DNA from 3 places in the Halomonas sp. 72 genome. Region 2 is predicted to be linked to each of the others. Evidence: predicted binding sites of a transcription regulator. Region 2 holds the regulator's gene; each other region holds the start of a gene.

Region 1 (5,304 bases), on a different contig from region 2:
GGGCATCCTGCCTATCCCCTTTCCGATAGCCATGATAACGGCGGGCATTTCGGGCTACCCTGTCTTGCTATTCTTGCTGGCGGCATTAATTGCTCGTGGCCTGCGCTACTATGGCTTAGCCTGGCTGGTTTATCGCTTCGGTAATCGAGTGCTGTTGCTATGGAAGCGCCATGCGTTGTTTACCAGCTTGATAGGCGGCGTAATAGTGCTGTTGATTGCTCTGGGGCTACAAGCACTCACGCGCTTGATGATGTAACCGACATAAAGCAGAAGACTAGGGAAGTAGCATCCGCTAGATGCCGTAATCCCGCTCAACCTTGGCAATCCGAGTTTTAAAGTGCTGATACCACTGCTGATGCCCAAGCCGCTGTGCTTCTTTATGTTCGGCATGCGCCTTCCACGCTTTAATCGAGGCCAAGTCAGCCCAGTAGGAAACCGTAACCCCCACCTCATTTCGAGCCGATTCAACGCCTAAAAAACCTGGCTGCTGCATGGCTAACTCAACCATACGCTCCGCCATGTCATCATAGCCATCTTCAATATCCGTGCGCACGGAAGTGAAGATAACGGCGTAGTAAGGGGGTTCTGGAGTCGTTGAGATAAGGGCCATGAAGTTCTCTTGAGCTGAAAGCAGTTCAAAAAAGCATACCGTAGGCGAAGCAGTAGACTCCATAGCTAATTATTGGTGTTTACTCATCAAATCAATATCGTTGCGCGTGAGATGGTGCTTTACCTACGGCACAGCGGGCAAGAGCCCCAGCTTGACGCTTGTTTTGAAGGGCTCAACCACGTGGATTGATGATTAAACAGTTCATTGCGAAGTGAGAACTTCACTGTCCAAGCATAGCCACTTTCCCAGCCCCTGTGTTTAGGCTTTAATACAGCTTATGCGATGAAGTCCATTCATCAACAAAGCAGGTTGTCGCCATGGCCCACTTTATTCTGCCCGGTAACGCCGTTCATTTGAATTTCCAGCAGCGCCTGCCCAACACCAACCTTCGCACATGGGTGCAATGCCTTTGGTCGATGGGCGGGCAAAGCACCCTTGCGCACCCCATCGTAGAAAAGCTTTACCCCGATGCAGGCGCCAGCCTCACCATTCACCTTGGAAGCTCTCGTCCCATCGTCACGCTCTGCTTTAACAGACACATGTTGCTTGAGACGTTTGATACGTCCACCCCCCGGATGGGCATTCGGTTTAAACCGACCAGTATGTATAGCCTCCTGGGCTTAGCCCCGGAACAGTGTATAGACGCGCATCTTTGCTTGGGCGATGACATAAACCCCTCCTGGATGGACAGTTTAATGCCGGTGGTGGAGCGCCTTTATCAGCTTGATGCACCCAAAGGATTAGCCCTGCTTGAAACATGGCTTCTGGGTTTACTCAAAAGTCGACTAACGAGTAAAAGCCCTGTGCCAGGAATCATCCAGGCGATTAACCAGTTACAGCTCCCACCTGAGCAGTTAGCTGCCAATGTTGGGTTAACCCGACGCACCCTGGAACGTCGATTAAAACGTGAAGTCGGTGTCTCGCCAGGCGCGTTGGTGACGTATGCTCGCCTCAACCGAGCGCGACGGTGCTTACTTGAAGCTGACCGGCCGCTATCAGAAATAGCGCTCCACTGTGGCTACTATGATCAGCCACACTTTACCCACGCCTTCCAATCTTTTACCAACGAAACACCCGCCTCTTACCGCCAGCGCAAGTTGTCGCAAATTTACAAGGCGTAGTACGCACACCTTTATAAGCTGAGACCTCACCAATCAACGAGGTCACTGCCATGTCTCAGCGTATTTCTCGACAAGCCGTTTACAAGCTAACCCCTCGCCTTGCTAAACATTTGGTGCCTCTGGGCGAAGTAGCGGCTAATAGCGCGGTAACGCCTGCCATCATCCACCTCGTTAAGCTACGCGTTTCCCAAATCAACCAGTGCTGCTTCTGCCAGCATATGCATACTCAGGAAGCCCGAGACGACGGCGAGCATCAGGTAAGACTGGATGTACTGCCTGCCTGGCGGGAAGCCCCCTGCTTCAATAAACAGGAACGTGCAGCCCTTGAGTGGGCCGAAGCGCTTACCTTAATCAGCCAACAGTCTGTTAGCGACAGCGTCTACCAGAATGCTCTGGCTGCCTTTGGCGAACAGGACCTTCTTGAGCTAACCACGGTGATTCTAGCCATTAATAGTTGGAACCGGGTGGCGGTAAGTATGCAGTTTGCGCCTGACATCTCGCTATAAACCGAAAAAGACATCGCAAGCCTGTGCGACGGCCTGCGATGTCTTGATCAAAATTCCCTTCCGCACGGCTGGCTTCTAAAAGCCACTCCACTCGTTTACTATGCGCCACCCTCACTCCCAAGCTACCCAGGCCGCCATGTCCTTTAACGCACTCTATACCGACCTTTCTGGCTATTACGATGTGATGTGCGAAGACATCGACTACCGGGCGCAAAGCAACGCCGTGCAAAGGCTTCACCAAATTTTTGGTAACGGTGGCAACCTTCACCTCGATGTCGCGTGTGGTACCGGGCCTCATGTTCGCCATTTTATTGATAATGGCTATGTGAGCAGCGGGCTGGATATTAACCAGCCCATGCTGGATATTGCTGCCACACGTTGCCCTGAGGCCCAGTTTACGTGTCAGGACATGGGCAACTTCCAGGTAAGCGACCCGCAGGATTTGATTACCTGTTTTTTATATTCGATTCACTACAGCGACGGAATTGAAAAGCTCAAAGCGTGTATTGAAAGTGCGCACAGCGCCTTAATGAGTGGCGGGGTTTTCTGCTTCAACGCAGTCGATAAAGATAAAATCGATAACAATCTGTTTGTGAGCCACACCGTTAAAAAAGCCGACGATGCCTTCACGTTTCGTTCCGGGTGGCATTACAGCGGTAGCGGTGAAAAACAGGCCCTCAAACTTAGTATTGCAAAAACCAACGCGTGCGATACCCAAGTATGGAACGATGAGCACCCCATGGTCGCGGTTAGTTTTGCTGAGCTAATTACGCTGCTTGAGCCCTACTTTGAAGTGCATGTATTCGAGCACAACTTTGAAGCTATCACGCCGTGGAACACCACTTCGGGGAACGCCATTTTTGCCTGCGTGAAGATTCACCCCCCCACGGTTGTAGCAACGGGGCAATCCACTTGTTGCTGATCAGTTCACATAGTACCCACTTACTTTCCAAACGCCGTCTTCAAAGTGCGGCGTAATGGTTTCGGTAATATCAGACTTGTTGGCAAAACGCGTTTGGTAGATGAACTTTTTGTAATCATTTTTGGGAGCGCCGGGCATAGAGGTTTGCGTGATGACGCGTGTGCGGCGTCTTGCCTCCACCGACCCGAAGTCACGGCGCGCTGCGCTAATGATCCGCTCTAGCATACTGGGCGAAAGCGGACTCTTAAGAAGCGGTGATGACTCCTCCCAAGCCAGCTCATACTCGCCACTATCGATTGCATCAAGCCATGCCAGCGCCGCGGCCTCAGCCGCATCGGTGTTCGCTTGAGCATACGGTGCCAGCAGTAGCAGGGCTGTAATGAAACAGATCACGATTTTTGGCATGGATAACTCTAGGCAGCGATCAGTAAATAGGTGTGCTTAATTTAATATCGGTACCAGCCGCCATTACTTTAGTATTAATCACAATAATCGAACAAGCTAACCGCAGTTTTTTCTATCCCTTGGCTTTATTAAGTAAGAGAAAGCCCCCTGCGCTAACCGCGACACAGGGGGCTATTTCATGCGCTAACTAGCAAAAAAATGCCCTTAACGCACCTTACAGGCCAGCAAACTCAAAGGGCTCGGCGTCCTCAAACGCGTTGACCGTATTGCCTGCATAAACACTGTTATTCTTGAGGCTCAGTTTGCGAACAGGCACGCCCTCAGTAAAGTCGGCATCCTTCATATCCACCCAAAACGTGTTAGGCGTAAGTGCCGTCTCGAAATAATAAACAAGGTGTTTCTGATCAGATACCGCTCTCCACCTGGTGGAAGAAATATTCGGCTCCTCTTCTGATGAGATGCCGAAAGGAACAGACGCATTGCGAATCACGCTAAATGCACTGCCAACAGCGACTCTTGTATCGCTCGTTTTAGGGATGGCATCCATGTAGAACGACGCTCTGACAAATCGATCTGCGGCACGGTTTGTGCCAGGCAGCATGACCAAACCACCGATCTGTCTCCAGTAGTCATCCAGCGTCAGTTGCTGCTCGAAGGTGGGCGAGTTTGTCACCACATTGTATGACGTATCGTGATGAATAGTGAGTTTACCGCCGATATACTCAAATATTGCGCTATCACCCTTGGCATCTGAAATTGACAAGTGAAGCGTAGCAAATCGAGTGGTGCCCGGTATTTCAGCAGAGACGACCACAAAGGGCTCATCGCGCAGCGCCTCCACCGCCTCATCAACGGTCGCAAAATTATCCAAAACATACTGGACCCAGGCAGCCACGGAAAGCCCCTCGTCATCCGGCCCAAATTCAGGATACTCTGCCTCAGCAAGCCATAGCAGGTTAGCCACCAAGCCTTTTTCGTTCATGCCATCAGTGCTTGAGATATCAAACGCGCTGGTAACGACACTTCCATACTGGGATGTCCAAGTAACGGAGTTGGGTCCAGCCGCACCATCGCGCTCCATTCCCTTTGGAAACAGCCATAGGTTCGGATGTATTTCGTCCCTCCAATCCATGGAGCGCGCCGTGATAATCATGTCATCAGGGCCCTGATATACCGCGCGCGTGCATGCATCCGCTGTGATGGCCACGAACAAGGCACACATGCTTGCCGCTAGCGTTAATTTTTTTTTGATTCCCATGGTGGTTTCCTTTTATTTACAAACGTTATAGAGCCTGCCAGAGATAATTGGCGGCTAACCAGAAAAGCGCCAACCCCTTTTTTATAAAAAGAATAGCGGCATGGAATCCCCAGCCCATGCCCATATTTAAATTATCAAACCCACTTCACCTTAGGCATAAATTTAGCTTTGGTCACGCACCTTATTGCACAAAATCCGAACTAGTATTTAAACTCAGATGATTGTTCTATTTTTCATCATGTTTTGTCACTACTCACAATCAGGAGTCAGTAATGTTCCGATGTGTAAGGTTATGGACAGGCAGTAACCATCAATCGTGTTTTGAAGAAGGATGGATTGATCTTCCCAAAGGTGAGCGCCATGACTTGCTCAGTGATGTCATCGAAACGACCAGCATCTCCTTTCGCGAAACAAGCGAAGGCGGCAGCTTTAGCTGGCATGACGCTCCTAACCGTCAATTCGTCTTAACGCTTAGCGGCACA
Region 2 (5,304 bases):
CCACGGGCGGTAGTGGTTTATAGAAAGCACCCGGCGCCTTTGCTGCGGGCAAACCCGTCATAAACGCTGGGCTTTTCTTACCCAACCTTGATGTGCTGACATGACACCCTATTCAACAGCCTTGGCAAGCGCCACCCTTCTACTTATTGCACCGTTAACACAGGCGGCGAACTTTAATATGGAGGACATACAGTCGCATGGCCAGTGGCAATCAATGGCGTTAACGCTGGGTAATGAGCACCACTTTCGCGCCGTTGAAACCCATAGTTATTCCGACGCGACACTCAGCCTGAATGCCACCCAAAACGTGTGTGATTTACCGTGGCTTGAAGTGCGTGTCACGCTGGAGGAGCAGCAAGGCGAAAGTAAAACCGTCAACCTGGTGCCGACCCGGCTGCGTATCGATGAGCAGCCCGCGGTCGATACCATGGCAGAATTCATCACCGAGCGAGGCGATAACGGCTTTTACGTACACTTTTATCTTGCTGATATGCAGACGCTAATGCACCAGATGGAACAAGGCGAGCAACTTTTCCTGGGGTTTGATCGAGGCGAACAGCCCCCCTGGTACATGACGTTTCAGCTTGAAGGCGCCGATCAAGCGATTGAGCGCATGCAAACGCTATGTGAAACCGCGTCGCCCTGAAAGTCGCTGGATTAAACGCGTCCCCAGCAATTGGGTTAACGTTACCGATTGGCGTGAGAGTCCCATCAGCGCGGCCAGATTTGTACTGGTCGCCTGGATGCGCCGACGATCGACATCAAGCACCAACAGGGCAGCATACGACTGCAGCAGAAGGGGATGCTTAGGCACAACCCCAGCCTTGAGCAGTCCACTCACCCTTCTGGCTGTTGTCGTAACAACAGTTCAACGCGCCGGTTAGCAGCTCGCCCTTCAGGTGTTGCGTTGCTCTCCATAGGTTGAGTATCCGCATAACCAACGGCCCGCATTCGAGAAATCGCTATGCCCTGACCTTCCAGGTGGCGCATAACGGCAATCGCACGTCCGGCGGAGAGTTCCCAGTTGGAAGGGAACCGAGTGGTCGCAATAGGAAGATTGTCAGTATGTCCTTCAACGGAAACCTGACCATCAAAGGCCGCGAACACATCGACAAGACTTTCTATCACCTCTTGGCCTAGAGAGGTGAGCACTGCCTCGCCACTGGGAAATAAAAGGCTATCATCAATGCGTAGCGTTACGCCCTCCTGGCCCTGCGATACGCTGACGCCGGGAATATCCAATGCCGCCATCTGGGGCTGCAACCCGCTATGGCGCGGGTGAATACCGGTGGCAAGCGTTGCCAAGGGCAGTGAGCTAATCACGCTGGCCATGGACGCTTCCTCACCCTCAAGTGCTTCATTACCACCGGGGGGAGCCAAAGCCAGCAACAAAACAAACAGCGTAATCAGCAGGGTGAGCACGTCCAGATAACTGGTCAGCCAGCTCTCATCGCTTTCACCCTGCCCGGCGGGAAGCTCCAGCGCATGGCGCGTATTGTTATCCAGCATCGCCTTAGCCCTTTGCCGTCGCGCTTGGTGTATCAGGCCGGGGCTTTATAGTGGCATCGCGAATCTCATCGTTATAGTTGGCGATAAATGAATTGAGCGTTTCCTCAATAAAAGAGGGCAGGCGGCGCTTGGTGATCAGTGAAATACCTTCCAGCACCATGTTCATGGTAATCAGGCGCTCTTCTGTACGTCGTTCTAGCTTCACCGCGATGGGTTTAAACACCAGATTCGCCAGCAAAATACCGTAGAAGGTGGTGAGCAGCGCCACCGCCATACGGGGGCCAATGACATCCAGGTCACCGGCATCCATGACTTCCAGCATATTAACCAATCCCACCAGCGTGCCAATCATGCCAAACGCTGGCGCATAGGTCGCCATGGTGCGAAAAATCTGGGCTTCTGCGTGCTCGCGAGCCTTGAGCCGGGCAATCCGCCAACGCAGCATGTCGAAGATCTCATCTTCTTTGGTATTGGCAATGACTAACTGAATACCGGTACGTAAAAACGGATTGCGCGTATGCTCCAACTCTTGTTCGACTGCACGCACATCGCCTTTAAACCATAGCCGGGACATGGCGACCAGCTCGTTGATATCGTCGCGTATATAGGTATTTTCACGCCGAAAGACAAGCCCTACCAAGCGTACAACGCGTAACACCTCTTTTAGCGGATAGCTTATAAAAGTAGCGGCCAGAGTACCGGTTATAACAATCGCCAGGCCCGGCAGATTGATAAAACTTTCAGGGGACTCCGCAGTAAAGAACAGCACGCTTACTAGCAGCAGCATACTGGCGAATATACCTATCAACGTGGACGGGTTCATCAACGGCTCCTCGCCGGTTATTGTGAGTTAACGTATCGGTTGTTTAGGCTGAATCATGCAACCGGGCACGCAGACGGCTAATGGCTTGGCTATGCAACTGAGACACACGCGACTCGGTCACGCCCAGCACGGCGCCCACTTCTTTTAAATTCAGCTCTTCCTGGTAATAAAGTGCCATGAGCAGTTTCTCGCGCTCTGGCAACGCCTCAATGGCAGCAACCAATGTTTGGCGCTGCTGCTCATCCAGCAGCTTTTCAAACGGCAAGTTGCTCACATCAAAACTTACCGGCTCACCACCATCGGCAACCAACTCTTCAAACGGCAATAGCTGACCGCTATTGGTGTCGTTGAGCAGCTGTTGGTAATCACCCAGCGGCATCTCAAGCGCCAAGGCAATTTCACTCTCTTCCGGCGAGCGCCCGAGCTGCTGCTCTAGCCGCCGGATCGCGTCGTCCACAGCGCGCGCAGCGCGGCGCACGCTGCGTGGCAACCAATCCCGCGTACGCAGTTCATCGACCATCGCCCCACGGATACGCTGGCTGGCAAACGTCGCAAAGCTGGCACCATGAGCGGCATCAAAACGGCCCAGTGCTTCTAAAAGCCCTACCGTGCCCGCCTGAATAAGATCATCAAGTTCAATACTGGCTGGCAACCTGACCTGCAGTGTTAAGGCATGACGTCTTACCAGTGGCATGTATTGTGTGAATAGCTCGCCTTGCTTGATTCTGCCTTGTGCTGTGTACATCTTTTTGCCTCGCGGCTATACAACTTTTACTGATAGTTCACAATGACTTGCAGACCCTGAACACGAACAGGCCGCTGTCCAGGCAGTAACTTAAAACGAAACTGCAAAGGAGCACTTACCTGCCTTCCCGCCAGCTCGGTGACCGTTCCGCGCCCTCCCGAGAGAGCCACACACTGCTCCGGATGGCATAGCCATGCGTTGATAGCGCTGCCCGGCGGCGCCTCAAGCTGCCAGTGTATCCGATCAATCACACGATTGTGCACCTGTACAGAATCGGGTGGCGTCATTGACTGGCTACGGGTTTCCCGGTCACTCATGGCCACCATCACGCCCGGCACCGAGGTGCTCCAGCTGCCCGCCGCCTGAGCGCTACCGATGAGACCTATCAACCCGCAAACACCCATCATCTTGAATAGCTTGCTTAACATGTCGAATATTTCCTTATCAGCGCGCCAGCACCAGAAGATCGATGGCCAAATAGTGGCTAGCGGCTTCACGCAAGTTTTCCAACAAGCCTTGGCGCGACAAAGAGGGCTCGTGCAGTGCCAATAATCGGCGAGGCCCGCCATTGTCACGCGCCTGGCGAAGTAGCCGGTACATCTCGGCAAATGCGTCCGCATCGCTGTTAACCCAGAGCGCCCAACGCGCATGCCGAGCACTTAGCTGAGCCAGATCAGGCGCATTAACGCTAACCGCCTGTATATCCCAATCGTCAGGTGATCCTGCCCAGTGACGGCCCAGCGCAGACCATTGAGCCAGGCGATGTTGAGCCTGTTTGACAGCCTGCGCGCCCTGCCCTGGCAAACCAATAATATACAAGGGCTTTTTAGGTCGCGAAGGGGCTTTCGCAACCGGCTGCTCGTCAATCGTGGGGGTGGGCGAAACAGCACCTGGCGCGGGCGCAGGCGCTTCGCTCATCACCTCCATATCACTTGCCAACGGCGCATCAGGCTGGCTGGGTGCCTGCTTCTGACGCTGGCTGTCGGCCCATTGGCGCAAGCCCGCCGCCTGATCCTGACTCATACATTCACCTCTCGGCTAACGCTGCCCAATTGGCGAATGGCGTCGCGCGCCATAAAGGCGTACATCAACGCATCCAGCATGGCCGTATCGCGGCGTTTTCGGCGCGTGCCCAACAGGCTGAGTAGATCGCTACGCAGACTGGACGCCTCATCATCATCCGCGTTATCCAAATGCCCGACCACTGACGCGACGCCGCTGGCTAACAGTAGACGTACTTCTGGATCCACGTCCCCGCTATCGGCCTCTTTAAACTGCTGCAACGCGCGTTTGGTGAGCGCTGCCAGGCCCTCACTTTGCAGCTGAATGACCAGTTGGAAAAGTACATCGGCGCCTAAACGAGCCGGCGTCAACCAGTAGCGCCGGGCAACGACCTTGGCACTTTCGGGGTCACGAACCTCCCCATACCACGCAAGCAGTACACTGCCCGCCTCATTTTGCACTTCGGCATAAGCGGTCCATAACTGCATGGACTGGCCACGAAACCGCACGCTGACATGATGGCTGAGCGTGCTTTGTTCAAATAGTCCGCGTAGCGCAGAACGCTCGCCATGAAAGTATACACGCTGTGCGGATGTCACAAGGCTGACCCAAGTCAGCTGTTGCTCATTCAGCCACTGCACGGTTTCTGCCGGAGGCAGCACGGGCAATAGATGCACCGTGGCGCCCGCCTCCATTCGTGTCTCAAGCCTGGCCTGCCAACCCGCAGGTTGGCGATGTTGAAGCATGGGGACGGCATGCCAAGCGCCCCGTTCGTCCATGCTGATATCCGGCATCGACCAATCACAGCCACGCTCGTTACGGCGTGCCGCCCACACCACACCAGGGGCGGGTAACGCGTGCGGCAACAGACGAGTAAGCTGCGCGCTCTGTAGCTCGCTCGGCAAAGCGCTAACATCCCACATGGCTTCCAGCGTGGCGAAGCCTGCCAAACGCTGGCGCAGCCGCGTCAGTAGTAGCGACAGCCTCCGCCCTTGGCCAAGCACATCTCGCGACCAGCGAGGCATGCTAGCCGGTGCCGTGAAGCCAGGCTGCGGCGCTGCTTTCGCCTGGCTTTCCAACGCCTGGTTGATCAGCGCATCCGGCAGCGCCACGCTCATATCTTCGGGCACTTGCTGCCCATGAGAGCTAAACAGCACGCGCATACCATGACGGATAACAATATCCAGCACGGGGGCTAGTCGGCCGGCTTCATCCTGCTTGGTAA
Region 3 (5,304 bases), on a different contig from region 2:
CATCCTCATCGGCAAAGATCATTTGCCTTTTGCAGAGTGTAGGCGTGGCAGGCGCAAAGGCAGCGTAGCCGTTACACGCACATCATAAACACAAAAAAGAATATTAAAAATAGTTTTTATGCATTGAGGTTATTAGAGTTTGGCAAGCGAAACCACTCTGCGCTACGTGTTTGATAGCAGGCACTAATAGAAAGGTAGCTACAAATTACCACCACGCTTAATAGCGCAGTCATAATGGGCATTAACCGCCAGTAATATCCCTGATGGTTTTACGCGAAGCTGGCTGGCGCTCTTCATCAAGCAAGGCCCCACCTAACGCGGCAAGTTCTTCACTCAACTCCACCATTTTGCCCAATTGCACTTTGTCAAAGCCACGTTTGCGCTTGGGCTTATTGAGGATAATGCTGACCCCGCCCAGCAGGTGGTCCTCTTGTTGGAATACCTCTTCTGTAGGCATCAAGCCAGGCGGATACGCATTGGCAATACGTAAGGGGTTTTGTGGGGTAACGCCCAATGCCACATAAATTTTCAACTCTGCATCGAAGTAAGCGCCCCATTTATTCAGGACTAATTGCACCTTCTGATTAAGCTCAATGCTCGGCTGTTGGAACATTACGTAAAATACATGCGTAGGTACCTCTTCAGGCTTGCCAATGGGCTCCTCCAGGAACGGCTCTTCTTGCTCAGGCAAGCCCATGGGCACACGTTCTTCTATAGGCTTTTGGCTAGGCTGTGAGCGTGGGGGAACCGCAGGGGAAGCCGCGGATTTTTCATCACGTTTACCCGCAACCGTTAGCCAAAAGCTATTCCGCTCTCCCAGCCCCAGCGTCTCTCTTTTATATACCAATAAATAACCAGCCACCACCAATGTATTAAAGCTTAACCACCCGGCCCCAATGGCACAGGTCAGCGCCAGCGTATGCGCATTCATTGCTTATAACCCACGTTTTATTGTTAGACGAAAAGTATCGGCCAGTATGGCAAAAAAGCAATTTTAGCGAGCTAGGCAATTAGTGGCATGATGGAGACGCGAGCAAGGCAAAACATCCGTTGCATGTGTGTAAAATTAACCGCTAGCCGTCGTTTTCCAGCATCGCTAACGTATGGTCGTGCTGCTGCTTGATCGCTTTATCGAGGATATCAAGAAGGTGGGCATAATCATCGGGCATGGTTGTATCTAGCCCGTGGGTTTCGGCCTGCTCGATGGTTGTTTGGGTTTCACAGATGAGCGTTTCCAGCTCAAGCACCACGCGTTCATGTTCACTGGGAAGCATATTCACTCTCTTGGCTTGTACGCTGCAAAGCGCTTAATCCGCCTTCTGATGAACTTGCACTCACCGATAAAGCTGAGCAGCATTTTCAACATCAAGGTTGCTTCCCTCCTGCTTTTCAACAACATCAGAATTAGGCACTACATCATAAATAACATCGTAGGCAGAAATAGCCTGCACATTCGTTTTCACACGACCCCCTAAAAAAACCGGCCCCATGAAGGAGCCGGTTTAGGGTGCCTAGCAATTAAGCATGGGCTTTATCATCAATCTTCAGATCAACCCAACAGAGACAGAACGTTCTGCGGGATCTGGTTTGCTTGGGCCAGTACAGAAGCACCTGCCTGCTCCAGAATCTGTGCTTTGGTCATGTTGGTCACTTCCACGGCGTAGTCAGCATCCATAATGCGCGAGCGGGCGGCGGAAAGGTGACGATTGGTTTCGTCATGATTTTCAATGATGGCTAATAGCCGGTTATCCAGAGCGCCAAACTCGCTGCGCTTGTTATCCACTTGGGCGATTGCTCGGTCTAATGTCGCCAGTGGATCAGCAGGGTTGCGGATGCGGCGTGCTTCATCTGTCTCACGTATTGTTACCGTGGTCAGGTTGTTATCCACGTTTGTACTCAGTGAACTACGCACTGGGTAATAAAGGATTACGTCACCGTTTCCATTAACGGTTTGCAGCAAATGCTCGCCTTTTTGGTTCAGCACGATGTTGGCTGTTTTCATCGCACCGCTGCCATTTGACAAGGCGTTTAAATTAAACACGTAACCATTTTCAGGCTCAGCTGCCATGACATCTTGATGCGTTGTGCCGTTTAACTCGACATAGTTAACCTGCACATTGGCATTACTCGGCTTAAAATGCACGAACGATGACCCAGCAACAAAAGGCTGGTCGGTGACCGCCCCCATTGGTGTACGCTCACTTACCACGGTGAACGTACTCTCCGAACCACCTGTTTGGCTGGTCACATCAGCGGGATAATACGCATACTGCTCCCCCGCCAACTGCTCTTCGACATAATAAGTGCTATTTAACTGTACTAGAGAGATGCTGCCGCTGTTGCTTTCATCCTGACCATCCAGAGTCAGGCTATAGTCCGCGCTGCCTTTTTGCACTGCTGGCATATAACGTACTTCACTAATGGGGCCTGGCATATCAGCCGGGGCTACATGCGTGTCTTCCAGCACCTGAGCCACCACACTTCGCTGGCTGTTATCCATGATAAGTTCAACGGGCGTATAGTCGCTCCCACGCGCTATCCAATACTCTCCTCCCGAACGTACGATATCCGCGCTACCTAACGGCCAACTATTGCCGTCCAAGTCGACAGCGCTTCGGGAGTATATAACTTCACCTAATGTGCGTTCAGTCACTGCCTCTCGAACATTAATCGTTACGTCGTTATTGCGGGTATCCGTATCGTGTGATGCGCTAATCGATACATTTTTAAGCTGCCCGCCATCGCCACCTAGCTGGATAACATCGCGGTTATTGAAGCGCACTAAATGTGGTTCGTTATCAGCAGGCACATAAGCAACGCGTGAATACTCCGCATCGTCGATAGGAATACGCGCCGAGCGGCCCGGCAGTGTGTCAGTATGCGTGATGGTGCCGGGTTCGCCCTGAAAGGTAAAATCCTTAAGCCCCAGTGTTTGCACACTAAAGCCGGGGGCGCCTAAATTAACGTTCAGGGTTTCGCCATCGTTGGCGCCTACTTGCAGGGAAAGATGCCCCGCTGTGCCATCCAGAAGCGGAATGCCGTTATATTCGGCAACCTGGTTCAAGCGCTCGATTTCCTTCAGGTTGAGATTAATCTCCGCCTGGATACGGTCGCCCATTTCGCCGTTATAAATTTCACTCAATCCCTGCACAGTAAGCTCACGGATACGCTGCAACTTACCGTTCACCGCCTCCAGCACGCCTTGTGCGGTTTGCGACAACGATATGCCATCGTTGGCATTACGCATCGCCATGCCGCGCCCGCTAATCTGGCTGGTCATGCGGTTAGCAATTGCCTGGCCTGCGGCATCATCCTTAGCGCCGTTGATACGCAAGCCGGATGAAAGGCGCTCCATGGATGTCGCCAGCGCAGACTGATTACGCTTCAGGTTCGCCTGGCCGTTCATAGATGGCAAATTGGTATGGATCGACGCCATTAACGGGCCTGCCTATTAGTAGTAATTACTTGCTTATCGGCCCGGCTATAAAAAACTTTACCAGTGAGTTACAAGAACTCAACTGGTCGTCAGGTATGGAGAGCTATTAACTCCCTCCCCTTATCCACAGAATCTATGCACACAACTAAAAAATCTGCCAAAAACACGTTTCAACACCTCACCGCGCGATACGGGGTTGAATGTTTCGCCTACGGCATGATTGATCCAGCAAGGTTGTCGACGCCGATAGCTGCCCTTTTTTTGGCTGACACGGTAGCGCTGTCCATGCAAGCTCTTGACCAGTCGAGCCTGTCAGCGCTGTGCAATGGCTGCAAGAGGGTTTGATGCAGGCATTCCATACACCTGCTTGCTGCCAATCCCGTCATCGTCGCCAGCAGGTGACGCCCGAACCACTCCTATTTTCTGCGGCAGTATGCGCCATGGAATGCCTGAACGAAGGACGAAAACAATGCCTGTCAGTGCAGTGCGATAGGCTATAGGTGACCTGCCGCCACGAGCACTGACTTGGGGCGTAGGTAACAGAAATGGCCCAAAGTTCGTCTGAAACAACCTTTGAAGTCATACGTTCAGGCTGCAAATGAGAAAGTCATTTTTCAAGGTTTTGAAATACGCTCTAACTCAAGCATAATTTTTCTAGATGCTTCATCAACCGTTTCTGCTTCTTCTTTGGTTAATATATCTTTCCAAATCCCCCTTCTATCTTGAATTGGCTGCTGCATTTGCCAAGCACGGCGCTCTAAGTGAGCTTGCTCACCCTTGCCATCAGTTTTTTGCGGATGGACGCCAAACCAGTCCTTTTTTGACTCATGGTAGTTAAGCATGGCTTGAGAAAATGGAACACCTAAACAGTCACACATTTTTTGAATAGTGTTCTCGGTATCGATAACAACATCTTCATAGTGTATCAAAAGCGAATTTTTCTGCCTACTTACCTCCAGAGACTTCTTACTATCGTTTAGCCATCGATTCAATGCCTGAGAAAAATCGCCAGTACGATTTTTGATTGAAGCAACAACATCTTTTGCTTCTCTTGTCATTACTATAAATTTAGCATCAGTAAATCTCGCCATTATTTTTTCATAACAATACACATGGCGAGGTGTTTTTTCACAAAGCCAATCACTACACAACCCTCTGGCGAGCAACTCCTCTTTATACAAATCACTATCAATATCTTGGTTATCTAAAAACCAGCCTGTTTCTCTTTTAATCGAATATATAGCATCATTCTCGCCCAGAATCGTTGCAATCAATGTGGTGCCTGTATGCCCACAACCCACAACAAAGCAATGCTGTAAAGAAAAATCTACATTTTTATTTACAACTAAAGGCAATTGCTTATTTACTTTTTTAACATATTCATTTTCAAAACTATCAACCAGGAAAGTTTTTATCAAGCGAAGAGAAAAATCATAACTTCCATAAGCCTCATGTAAGATGAAAGCCATCTTTTTAACTTCATCTTCAGTGAGTTCAGTCACCCGGTTAATATCTTTCACATAAACTGCATCCGCAGTTGTCAATTGATTGATACCCTGATGAATTCCACCATTGATTTTCATCGGCGCATACAGGCGCCTTCTTTGCTCCAAAAGCGTGTGCAGCATAAAGCCATTTGCGCGCATCCATTGATCAATCTCAGCGAAAAGAGGCTGATTTTCATAAAGCTGTATGAAATTTACTTCAGTTTGAATAACCAATGCATTTTTTAGCTTATTTTCAGCATTTTTGAAAACATTTAATTCGCCGCCTTGAATATCAATTTTTAACCAATCGATATTCTGAATTTGAGCGACATCATCCAGCCGGACAGTATCGATTTCTTCGATCGATTTAACTTTCCCCCA

The links. Region 2 encodes FliA, which starts transcription of late flagellar genes. Its sites were predicted from a motif close to CTAAAGTTNNNNNNNNNNCNGCCGATA; they were not measured.
Region 1: the regulator FliA is predicted to act here: its motif matches at 3,610-3,636, upstream of ACT3T6_RS13530 (DUF4019 domain-containing protein).
Region 3: the regulator FliA is predicted to act here: its motif matches at 3,471-3,497, upstream of ACT3T6_RS14300 (flagellin N-terminal helical domain-containing protein).

The regions. Positions count from the first base shown of each region.
Region 1 is NZ_JBQSYY010000016.1:13,551-18,854, reverse strand. It holds gene ACT3T6_RS13555 (YqaA family protein) at 1-256, shown strand, start outside; gene ACT3T6_RS13550 (antibiotic biosynthesis monooxygenase family protein) at 293-610, opposite strand; gene ACT3T6_RS13545 (helix-turn-helix transcriptional regulator) at 928-1,731, shown strand; gene ACT3T6_RS13540 (carboxymuconolactone decarboxylase family protein) at 1,782-2,237, shown strand; gene ACT3T6_RS13535 (class I SAM-dependent DNA methyltransferase) at 2,374-3,159, shown strand; gene ACT3T6_RS13530 (DUF4019 domain-containing protein) at 3,160-3,564, opposite strand; gene ACT3T6_RS13525 (linear amide C-N hydrolase) at 3,779-4,822, opposite strand; gene ACT3T6_RS13520 (hypothetical protein) at 5,095-5,304, shown strand, end outside.
Region 2 is NZ_JBQSYY010000003.1:49,371-54,674, reverse strand. It holds gene ACT3T6_RS04085 (hypothetical protein) at 101-646, shown strand; gene ACT3T6_RS04080 (hypothetical protein) at 623-814, opposite strand; gene ACT3T6_RS04075 (OmpA/MotB family protein) at 838-1,509, opposite strand; gene ACT3T6_RS04070 (motility protein A) at 1,514-2,332, opposite strand; gene ACT3T6_RS04065 (RNA polymerase sigma factor FliA) at 2,376-3,077, opposite strand; gene ACT3T6_RS04060 (flagellar protein FlhE) at 3,104-3,505, opposite strand; gene ACT3T6_RS04055 (hypothetical protein) at 3,522-4,100, opposite strand; gene flhF (flagellar biosynthesis protein FlhF) at 4,097-5,304, opposite strand, start outside.
Region 3 is NZ_JBQSYY010000018.1:6,089-11,392, reverse strand. It holds gene ACT3T6_RS14315 (cell division protein ZipA C-terminal FtsZ-binding domain-containing protein) at 242-931, opposite strand; gene ACT3T6_RS14310 (hypothetical protein) at 1,074-1,274, opposite strand; gene ACT3T6_RS14305 (hypothetical protein) at 1,335-1,463, opposite strand; gene ACT3T6_RS14300 (flagellin N-terminal helical domain-containing protein) at 1,550-3,436, opposite strand; partial or broken gene ACT3T6_RS14295 (transposase) at 3,694-4,006, opposite strand; gene ACT3T6_RS14290 (FkbM family methyltransferase) at 4,051-5,304, opposite strand, start outside.